Amycolatopsis mediterranei: one gene and its partner. The protein of the gene in region 1 interacts with the protein of each later gene in a pairwise test. Links are inferred from orthologs where the notes say so. Each region holds a gene or a part of one and is shown on either strand. Other genes may lie near its edges.

Region 1 (5,129 bases):
CACCTGCAGCAGCCGTCCCGACCTTCGCACTGATCCGACCGGAGCAGCGGTTTCGTCGAACGGCGGTAGTTCGTTGACCGTTGTGCCCGAATCGACTTATGGTCTAGACCACGTCTTCCACGGACGTGCTCGTTCGTCCTCCCCTCCGGAACAACGCTGTTCCCCCTCGAGGAGCCGAAATGACCTGGAACAGAAAGCTCTTCGCGGCCGCGGCCGGCGCCCTGCTCGCGCCGGTGCTGGTCGTCGTCCTCCCCGCCACTTCGGCGAGCGCCCACGGTTACGTGTCCGACCCGCCCAGCCGGCAGGCCAACTGCGCGGCCGGGAAGGTCTCCGGCTGCGGCCAGATCGTCTACGAACCGCAGAGCGTCGAAGGCCCGAAGGGGCTGCGCAGCTGCAACGGCGGGTTGTCGCAGTTCGCCGAGCTGACCGACGAGTCGAAGCCGTGGCCGGCCAAGTCGGTGGGCAGCACGGTGACGTTCAACTGGGTGTTCACCGCCCGGCACTCGACGTCGAACTACGAGTACTACGTCGGCGGCACCCGGGTCGCGGTGTTCGACGGCCACAACCAGCAGCCGCCGTCGACGTTGTCGCACACGGTGAACCTGGCCGGCTATTCGGGCCGGATCAAGGTGCTGGCCATCTGGAACATCGCGGACACGGCCAACGCGTTCTACAGCTGCGTCGACCTCCAGGTCGGTGGCGGCGGCACTCCGCCGCCGACGACCACGCCGCCCCCGACCACGACGGCCCCGCCGCCCACCACGACGACCACCACTCCGCCCACGGGTGGCACCTGGGCAGCGGGCACGGCGTACAAGGCGGGCGACGTCGTGACGTACGGCGGCGCGAGCTACCGGTGCCTCCAGCCGCACACGGCGATCGCGGGCTGGGAGCCACCGAACACCCCGGCGCTGTGGCAGCGCCTGTGAGAGTGGTCCTGGCCGTCGTCGCGCTGCTCCTGACAAGCTGCGCGACGACGGCCCCTCCGCAGCACAACGCGGCGGACGTGATGTTCCTGCAGATGCTGATTCCCCAGAACCAGCACGGGATCGAGATCGTCCGGCTGGCTTCGGGCCGCCCGGTCCCGGCGGGTTTGAAGGAGCTGGCGGCGGCGATCGAGGTGACGCAGCAGACCGAGGTCGACGACATGCGGCACTGGCTCCACGACTGGAACCAGCCGGAGACGGTGGCCCCGCAAGCTCACGCCGGCCACGGCGGCATGAAGACGGCGGCGCCGGACCTGGTGGGAGCGCTCCGGTCGGCCCCGGACACCGAATTCACCCGCCGGTTCCTGGATGTCCTGACCGGACAGCAGCAGGGAGCGGTCGAGCTGGCCCAGACGGAGAACGGGCCAGGCGGCGGGGTGAACGCCCAGGCACGGGACTTGGCCCGGCGGGTGATCGAGTCCCGGACGGCCGAGGTGAAGCAGTTGCTGAACGTCAAGACGTGATCCTGCGGCGCGGCCGGGCGCTCCAGCCGCGCAAACCTGCCTGAGCAGCCCCCGTTTTCGACGCTACCGGCAAGCACCGACAGTTTCCCGTCCCGGAGACGCATGAGCCGGAAGCTGCCCACAACCCCCATGTGCGCAAAGGCCTCCCCGGTCGCCCGGGGAGGCCTTCGTCGCTTCGGGGATCAGCGGCGCTTGGGCCGCCAGACCACCAATGCCGTCTGCTGGTTGAGCGGCACCAGATCCCGCCGGTAGGACGCGTGCGCCGCCGCCGTCGCCTGTTCCGCCGCCACGTACGCCGCGGTCAGCTCCTCCGTCAGCTCGGTGATCCGGGCGCGAAGCGCGTCGACCTGGTTCTCCAGCTCGATGATGCGCTTGATGCCCGCCAGGTTGACGCCGTCCTCCTGCGACAGGCGCTGGACTTCGCGCAGCAGCGCGATGTCCCGCATCGAGTAGCGCCGCCCGCCGCCGGGGGTGCGACCGGGTGACACCAGGCCCTGCCGGTCGTACGTGCGCAACGTCTGCGCGTGCATCCCGGCGAGCTGGGCCGCCACCGAGATGACGAACACCGGGGTCTCCTCGTCGCCTTCCTGGGGAATCCCGCCGAACACCACTCTCACCTACCTTGCAGCAGCTCGGTGATCTCGGGCCGGGGGTCGTGCCCGGCCATCGCCTCGGCGTACGCCTGCAGTGCCTCGCGCGCCTTGTCGTCCAGTTTGGCGGGAATCGCCGCCTGGAGGGTGACGAGCAGGTCACCTTGCGAACCGTCGCGCTTGGCGATGCCCTTGCCGCGCACGCGCAGCACCCGTCCGCTCGCGGTGCCCGGCGGCACCTTGAGCGAGACCTTGGCTTCCAGTGTCGGCACCGTGATCGTGGTGCCGAGAGTCAGCTCCGTGAAGTCGACCGGCACGGTGATCGTCAGGTCGAGCCCCTTGCGCCCGAACAGCGGGTGCGGAGCCACGTGCACCCGGACGTACAGGTCGCCCGCCTGCGCACCGCCCCGGCCCGGCTCGCCCTGGGCGGCCAGCCGGATGCGCTGGTCGTCGTCGACGCCCGGCGGGATCCGGACGGTCAGCGTGCGGGTCCGCGTGCTGATGCCTTCGCCGCCGCACTCGGGGCACGGGTCGTCGATGATCGTCCCGCGGCCACGGCAGTCGCGGCACGGCTCCGAGAACGCGAACGCGCCCTGGCTGCGGCTGACCAGCCCCGACCCGGAACAGGTCGGGCAGGTCCGCGGCGTGGTGCCCGGACGGGCCCCGTTGCCGCTGCACGTCGCACAGGTCGCCGGGCTCGACAGCCGCAGCGGCAGGGTCGCGCCCTTGACCGCCTCGGTGAAGTCGATCCGGACGTCCGTCTCGACGTCGGCGCCGCGCTGCGGCCGGTTCGCCGTTGCGCCCGTCGCGGTCCGGCCACGGCCGAAGATCCCGCCGAGGATGTCACCGAGGCCGCCGAAGCCGCCCTGCTGACCCGCGCCGGCGCCGGCCTGGCCGAAGATGTCGCCCATGTCGAAGCTGCCGCCACCGCCGCCACCGGGGAAGTTGAAGCCACCCCCGCCGCCGAACAGGCGCCGCGCCTCGTCGTACTCCTTGCGCTTGCTCGCGTCGGAGAGCACGCCGTAGGCCTCGGAGACCGCCTTGAACTTCTGCTCCGCCTGCGCGTTGCCGGCGTTCGCGTCCGGGTGGTTCTCCTTGGCCAGCTTCCGGTAGGCCTTCTTGATTTCGTCCGCGGTGGCGTCGGAGGAGACGCCCAGTTCACGGTAGAAGTCCTTACCGATCCATTCCCGTGCACTCATCGGGCGTCTCCTCCTCCCACTTGAACCGGATAGTGCTTACTGCTGCTGTTCATCGACCCCGCCGCCGAGTGGCAGCTCGCCACCCACGGACGGGTCCCCCGGGGCCGCACCGGGCTCGTGGTCGGTCACGCCGACCAGCGCCGCCCGCAGTACGCGGTCCCCGAAGCGGTACCCGCGGCGCATGACCACGGTGACCGTCGGGCCCGCCACGTCCGGCGAGGTGCTGTGCTGCACGGCCTCGTGCACGCTCGGGTCGAAGGGCTCGCCCTCGGAACCGAACGATTCGAGGCCCGCGCGCTGCAGGCCGCTGATCAGCTTGTCGCCGACGGCCTTGAACGCGCCGGTGAGGTCACCGTGCTGCTCGGCCCGCTCGAGGTCGTCGAGCAGCGGCAGCAGGTCGTTCACCACCGTCGCCTTCGCGCCGATCACGACCGCCTCGCGGTCACGCTCGACCCGCTTGCGGTAGTTGGCGTATTCGGCCTGCAGGCGCTGGAGGTCGGCGGTGCGCTCGGACAGCTCCTTCTCCACGTCGGAGACGACCGACACCGCGTCGTCCATGATCGTGTCGCCGAGCGAGGGGCCCGCGTGCTCCACGGGCGCTTCCTCCGGCTCCGGCGCGGCGTGGGCCGGACCGGGCGGGCGGACCTGCCCGGTCTGGGGATCCACCCGACGCCGGTCCCGCACGACCACCGGCTCCTCGGGGCCTCGGCCCTGGTTCTCGGATTCGTCGTAGCTGTGGGTCACTTCTTCTCGTCCTCTTCGACGATCTCGGCGTCCACCACGTCATCGGCCTTGGCCTGGCCGCCGGCCGCACCGGCGTCGCCTGCCGCACCCGCACCCGCGCCACCGGCCGCACCGGCCGCCGCGTCGGCGTTCGCGTTGGCGTACAGGGCGGTGCCCAGCTCCTGCGAAGCGGTGTTCAGCTTCTCGATCGCCTCGCGGATCTTGGTCGAGTCCGTGCCCTTCAGCGACTCGTTGGCCTCGTCGATCGCGGACTTGACCTTGCCCTTGAGGTCCTCGGGCAGCTTGTCGTCGTTGTCCTTGACGAACTTCTCGGTCTGGTAGACCAGCGTCTCCGCCTGGTTGCGGGTCTCCGCTTCCTCGCGGCGCTTCTTGTCTTCCTCGGCGTGGGCCTCGGCGTCCTTGACCATGCGCTCGATGTCGTCCTTCGGCAGCGCGGAGCCACCGGTGATCGTCATCGACTGTTCCTTGTTCGTGCCCAGGTCCTTCGCGGTCACGTGCACGATGCCGTTGGCGTCGATGTCGAAGGTGACCTCGATCTGCGGCACGCCACGCGGGGCCGGCGGGAGACCGGTCAGCTCGAACATGCCGAGCTTCTTGTTGTGCGCGGCGATCTCGCGCTCACCCTGGAACACCTGGATCTGCACCGACGGCTGGTTGTCGTCCGCGGTGGAGAAGATCTCCGAGCGCTTGGTCGGGATCGTGGTGTTGCGCTCGATGAGCTTGGTGAAGACGCCACCCTTGGTCTCGATGCCGAGCGACAGCGGCGTGACGTCCAGCAGCAGGACGTCCTTGACCTCGCCCTTCAGCACACCGGCCTGCAGCGCCGCGCCGACCGCGACGACCTCGTCCGGGTTCACGCCCTTGTTCGGCTCGCGGCCGCCGGTCAGCTCCTTGACCAGGTCCGACACGGCCGGCATGCGGGTGGAACCACCGACGAGCACGACGTGGTCGATGTCGCCGACGGCGATGCCCGCGTCGCGGATCACGTTGTTGAACGGGTTCCGGGTGCGCTCGAGCAGGTCCGCGGTGATCTTCTGGAACTCGGCGCGCGAGAGCGTCTCGTCGAGGAACAGCGGGTTCTTGTCCGCGTCCACGGTGATGTACGGCAGGTTGATGCTGGCCGAGTTCGAGCTGGACAGCTCGATC
Region 2 (4,438 bases), 3.1 Mb from region 1 along the record:
GTTCTTCGCTCTGCTTCGACGGGACGCGCTCCCACTCGGTCTGGGTGGGCACGAGCGCGCGGAAGGTGAGGTCCGCCCGCCGGGCTTCGGGCACGATCGACGACCGGAACGCGGTCGCGCACGTCGCCTCGGCGCCCGCCTTCACGGCTTCCAGCCCGGGGTAGGCCGCGACCTTGGCGTCGTCGGAGCTCCAGTTCTCGACCGAGATCAGGTTCCCGATCTCGTAGACCTCCAGCGTGTGCGCGTTGCCGCACTCGGTCTTGTTGTCCTCGTCGCTGATGATCGAGCCGTCCTGCACCGGGGTGTTGAAGCACCGGTTGTAGCCGCTGATATCGGTGCGCAGCTGCCCACCGACGCCGTAGGTCATGACCGGCTGCTTCTGCTTGTCCGCGGCGGGCGTCTCGTAGGCCTTGCCCGCGAAGAAGCCGCCGATCAGCGCGGCCACGACCAGCACGGCGGCGGCGGTGAGCCAGAGGGCGCGGTGGGTCTTCTTCTGCGGCGGCTGCGGCGCGTTGGCGCCGAGCATCGCGGTGCCGCGCGGCGGGGTGGGCCGCACGCCCTGCGCCGTGGTCAGCAGGTTCTGGGCCTGGGCCGCGGTCAGCCGCGCGTCCGGGTTGGTGACGAGCAGGCCGAGGATGGCCGCGGCGATCGGGCCCTGGCCGCGGGTGAGGTACGGGATCTCGGTCATGATCGCGTGCAGCGTCGCGGCGGTGGTCGCGCGCTCGAACGGGATCGAGCCTTCGACGGCGAAGAACAGCGTCGCGCCGAGCGACCACAGGTCGGACGCGGGCATCGCTTCCCGGCCCTCGACGCGCTCCGGCGCCATGAAGGCCGGCGAGCCGACGATCATGCCGCTGGTGGTCAGCCGGGGGTCGTCGACGGCGTGGGCGATGCCGAAGTCGGTGAGCTTCACCCGGCCGTCCGGCGCGACGAGGATGTTCGCGGGCTTGACGTCCCGGTGCACGATCCCGGCGGAGTGGGCGGCCTGGAGCGCGGCGAGCACCCGCTCCCCCAGCTGGGCGGCCTGCGCGGCGGGCATCGGACCTCGCTGCCGCACGAGGTCGGCGAGGCTGGGGGCTTCGACGAGCTCCATCACGATGAAGGTGGTCCCGCCGTCGGTGACGACGTCGTAGACGGTGACGATGGCGGGGTTGTTGAGCCGTCCGCCGGTGCGCACCTCGCGCAGGGCGCGTTCGGAGAAGACGGCCGCGGACTCGGCGTCGGGCAGCCGCAGTTCCTTGACCGCGACCTGCCGTCCGATGACCTGGTCCTGCGCCCGCCACACGACGCCCATGCCGCCCCGGCCGAGTTCGCCGAGCAGGAGGTAGCGGCCCGCGACGACCCGCTGACCAGGCGTGCTGGGCGCCTGCGGCGGGTAGGGCCGGGTCTGTTCGTCGGTCACGGTGCTCCTTTGGCGGCGGTCGCGCAGATGCTAGTCCGACCGTCGCGGAGCGCCGCGGGTTCCGCGAAATTCGTGACCTGGACCGGCCGGCACGCGTGCCCGAAAGGTCGACTCACGTGCCTGGAGGGACGACACGCGTAATTGGAGGGACGACACGCGTGTTTGAAGGGCCGACTCGTGTATCTGGCGGTCGGCTCGCCGACCGGGACATCCCGCGGCCCTGCCGCGGACCCGGGTACTCGTGTCAGCAGCAGTTCGAGATTGCGTGTGGCGCTGACTCTCGCTCGCCAACCCTAGCGATAACTACCACATCGATGAGGCAGTTACTCCTAGGGTTGTCGGGCGGTTGGTCAGCGGCGGCTTTCGCCGCGGTAGGGGAGCCAGCGGTAGCCGGGGGCGAAGTCGCTGAACTCGGCGCGCTTGCCCGTCCGGATCCAGATGTCCTCGGCGACGACGAGGCCCGGGAAGATCGTCAGGTCCTTCTCCGCCATCAGCTCGTCGTAGCTGCGGAACCGGTCGGTCTGGATGCCGGCGAGCGCGTAGCGGTAGACCGGCGGCGCGATCCGGAGCAGCCAGTAGAGCCGGCGGCCGGCCGCGGTCATCGCCGCCGCTTCTTCGTCGGTGTGCGCGCCGTTGGGGCTGAGGCCTTCCGGCGCGACCCCGCACCACCAGGCGCCGGCGCTGCTGAAGACCCCCGCCGGCCAGCCGTCGAAGTGCCGCGCGAGGTCGCGGGCGTGGGTCTCGCGGTCCCCGCATTCGGCGTTGAGGGCGAAGGTCCAGGCCATGGCCGCGTTCCCCGTTCCGTGGGTCAACCGGTGACCGTGAGGTAGATGAGCACCAGGTTGAGAGCGATGATGATCGCCGCGATCACCGAGGCCGCGACCGTCGTCGAGCGGCGGTTCGTGTCCGCCCCCATCAGATCACGGTCCGCCGTCAGGCGAATCAACGGCACCAGCGCGAACGGAATCCCGAACGACAGCACCACCTGCGACACCACCAGCGCCGCACTCGGGTCGGTGCCCAGCGCGAGCACCACGATCGCCGGCGTCAGGGTCACCAGGCGGCGCAGGACCAGCGGAATTCGCTTGTGCAGCAACCCTTGCATGATCATCGCGCCCGCGTACGCGCCCACCGACGTCGAAGCCAGTCCCGACGCCAATAGGCCGATCGCGAACAGCAGCGCGACGCCCGGGCCGAGCGCCGAGGAGACCGCGCCGTGCGCGCCCTCGATGCTGTCCACGCCCACCTGGCCCTGGAGGTTCGTCGCGGCCAGCAGCAGCATGCCCAGGTTCACCGCGCCCGCCAGGAGCATCGCCAAGCCGACGTCGGCGCGCGTCGCGCGCAGCAGGCGGCGGCGCTGGAGGCCCTCGGACCGGCCGTGGCGGTCGCGGACCAGGCCCGAGTGCAGGTAGACGGCGTGCGGCATCACCGTCGCGCCGAGCATGGCCGCCGCGATGAGGATGCTGCCCGCGCCGTCGAAGCCCGGGACCAGGCCGCCGAGGGTTTCCGTGGCCGACGGCGGCTCGACGAACAGGCTCGCCAGGAAGCCGACCGCGATCACCGCCAGCAGGCCGGTGACCACCCGCTCGAACGTGCGCTGGCCGCCGCGGTCCTGGACCGCCAGCAGCGTCAGCGACACCGCGCCGGTGATCAACCCGCCGACGACGAGCGGGAGGTCGAACAGCAGGTTGAGCGCGATCGCGCCGCCGACCACCTCGGCCAGGTCGGTGGCGATGGCGACGATCTCCGCCTGTGCCCAGTAGGCCAGCCGCGCGGGGCGCGACAGGCGGACGCGCAGGGCCTCCGGCAGCGACATCCCGCTGACCAGCCCGAGTTTCGCCGACAGGTACTGCACCAGCACGGCCATCAGGTTCGCCGCGACGATCACCCAGACCAGCAGGTAGCCGTAGCGGGCGCCGGCGCTGATGTTCGAGGCGACGTTCCCCGGGTCGACGTAGGCGATGGCGGCGACGAACGCCGGACCGAGCAAGGCCGAACCGGTGCGCAGGCGCGTCACCAGCCTCGGCCGGACAGCCTCGGTCACAGCCATGCGCCCACCTCTCGAAAACCGGATGTCGGGGACCCTAAACTGAAGTTTAGGCGCGCCGAACTTTGTTTTTCAAGGGTGATGGCTCCCACCCCGGCACGCGGGTACCCGGATCGGCGGCGGCGAAAAGTCAGAGCCGGGCGACCTCGTGGCCGGATTCGCGCAGCGCCGTGACCGCGTCGTCGAGGTCGCCGCCGCGGACCAGGATGTGGTCGGTGTCGAACGTCGAGATCGAGAACAGCGTGACGCCGGCCGCGGCCAGCTCCGAGGCCAGCGCGGCGATGATGCCGGTGAGCGTGAACTCCAGCGGGCCGCGCACCGACAGCAGCCGCCAGCCGTCTTCGGAGGCCATGGCCCCGCCCGGCTCGCGGCCGGCCGGGCAGATCACCGACAGTTCTTCGGGCGTCCGCGTCACCGAAACCAGGGCTTCGCCCGGCTCGAAGAGCTCGGCGGGCACCTTGGCGTCCGCGGGCAGCCGCACCACGGCGTACTCGCCGGGCCGGACGTCGATCGCGAGTCGTTTCATCAGCCTTCCAGCACCTTCGGGCTCGTGGCGATCTCGGTGCCGTCCGGCAGCGTCGAGATGGTGAAGTCCGCGAACACGTTCGCCGCGGCCTTCTGCAGCTGCCGCAGGCATTCCACGGCCAGCTCACGGATTTCGACGTCGGCGTGCTCGGTCGCGCGCATCGCGACGAAGTGCCGCCAGGCGCGGTAGTTCCCGGTCACGACGATGCGGGTTTCGGTCGCGTTCGGCAGCACGGCCCGGGCGGCCTGGCGGGCCTGCTTGCGGCGCAGGGTCGCGCTCGGGACGTCGGCGAACTTCTCCTCGAGCCCGGACAGCAGCTCGGTGTAGGCCTCGACGCTCGCCCGGGTCGCGGCGAGGAACTTCTCGTGCAGCACCGGGTCGTTCGCGATGATCTCCGGCTCGACGAACTCGGCGTCGCACTCCGGGACGTACCGCTGCGAGAGCTGGGAGTAGGAGAAGTGGC

What was found. Proteins that work in one complex are often made in the same cells at the same time.
Region 2: the proteins of grpE (region 1) and ISP_RS32325 interact in binary tests that used the Escherichia coli proteins (3 or more experiments, as listed by UniProt). The link is inferred for Amycolatopsis mediterranei from one-to-one orthologs.

Annotation. Positions count from the first base shown.
Region 1 is NZ_CP100416.1:10,356,985-10,362,113, forward strand. Bases 2,130-5,129 are described here. They hold grpE (nucleotide exchange factor GrpE), read right to left. Parts: upstream 3,984-5,129; coding sequence 3,276-3,983; downstream 2,130-3,275. Other genes in these bases: dnaJ (molecular chaperone DnaJ), read right to left, coding at 2,130-3,239; dnaK (molecular chaperone DnaK), read right to left, coding at 3,980-5,129. In the rest of the region: ISP_RS46910 (dienelactone hydrolase family protein), read left to right, coding at 1-33; ISP_RS46915 (lytic polysaccharide monooxygenase), read left to right, coding at 180-929; ISP_RS46920 (DUF305 domain-containing protein), read left to right, coding at 926-1,450; ISP_RS46925 (heat shock protein transcriptional repressor HspR), read right to left, coding at 1,633-2,058; more of dnaJ, read right to left, coding at 2,064-2,129. UniProt on the Escherichia coli protein: Participates actively in the response to hyperosmotic and heat shock by preventing the aggregation of stress-denatured proteins, in association with DnaK and GrpE. It is the nucleotide exchange factor for DnaK and may function as a thermosensor.
Region 2 is NZ_CP100416.1:7,267,245-7,271,682, forward strand. Bases 1,332-4,198 are described here. They hold ISP_RS32325 (Nramp family divalent metal transporter), read right to left. Parts: upstream 3,453-4,198; coding sequence 2,211-3,452; downstream 1,332-2,210. Other genes in these bases: ISP_RS32315 (serine/threonine-protein kinase), read right to left, coding at 1,332-1,402; ISP_RS32320 (hypothetical protein), read right to left, coding at 1,753-2,214; ISP_RS32330 (ACT domain-containing protein), read right to left, coding at 3,580-3,975; thyX (FAD-dependent thymidylate synthase), read right to left, coding at 3,975-4,198. In the rest of the region: more of ISP_RS32315, read right to left, coding at 1-1,331; more of thyX, read right to left, coding at 4,199-4,438. UniProt on the Escherichia coli protein: H(+)-stimulated, divalent metal cation uptake system. Involved in manganese and iron uptake. Can also transport cadmium, cobalt, zinc and to a lesser extent nickel and copper. Involved in response to reactive oxygen.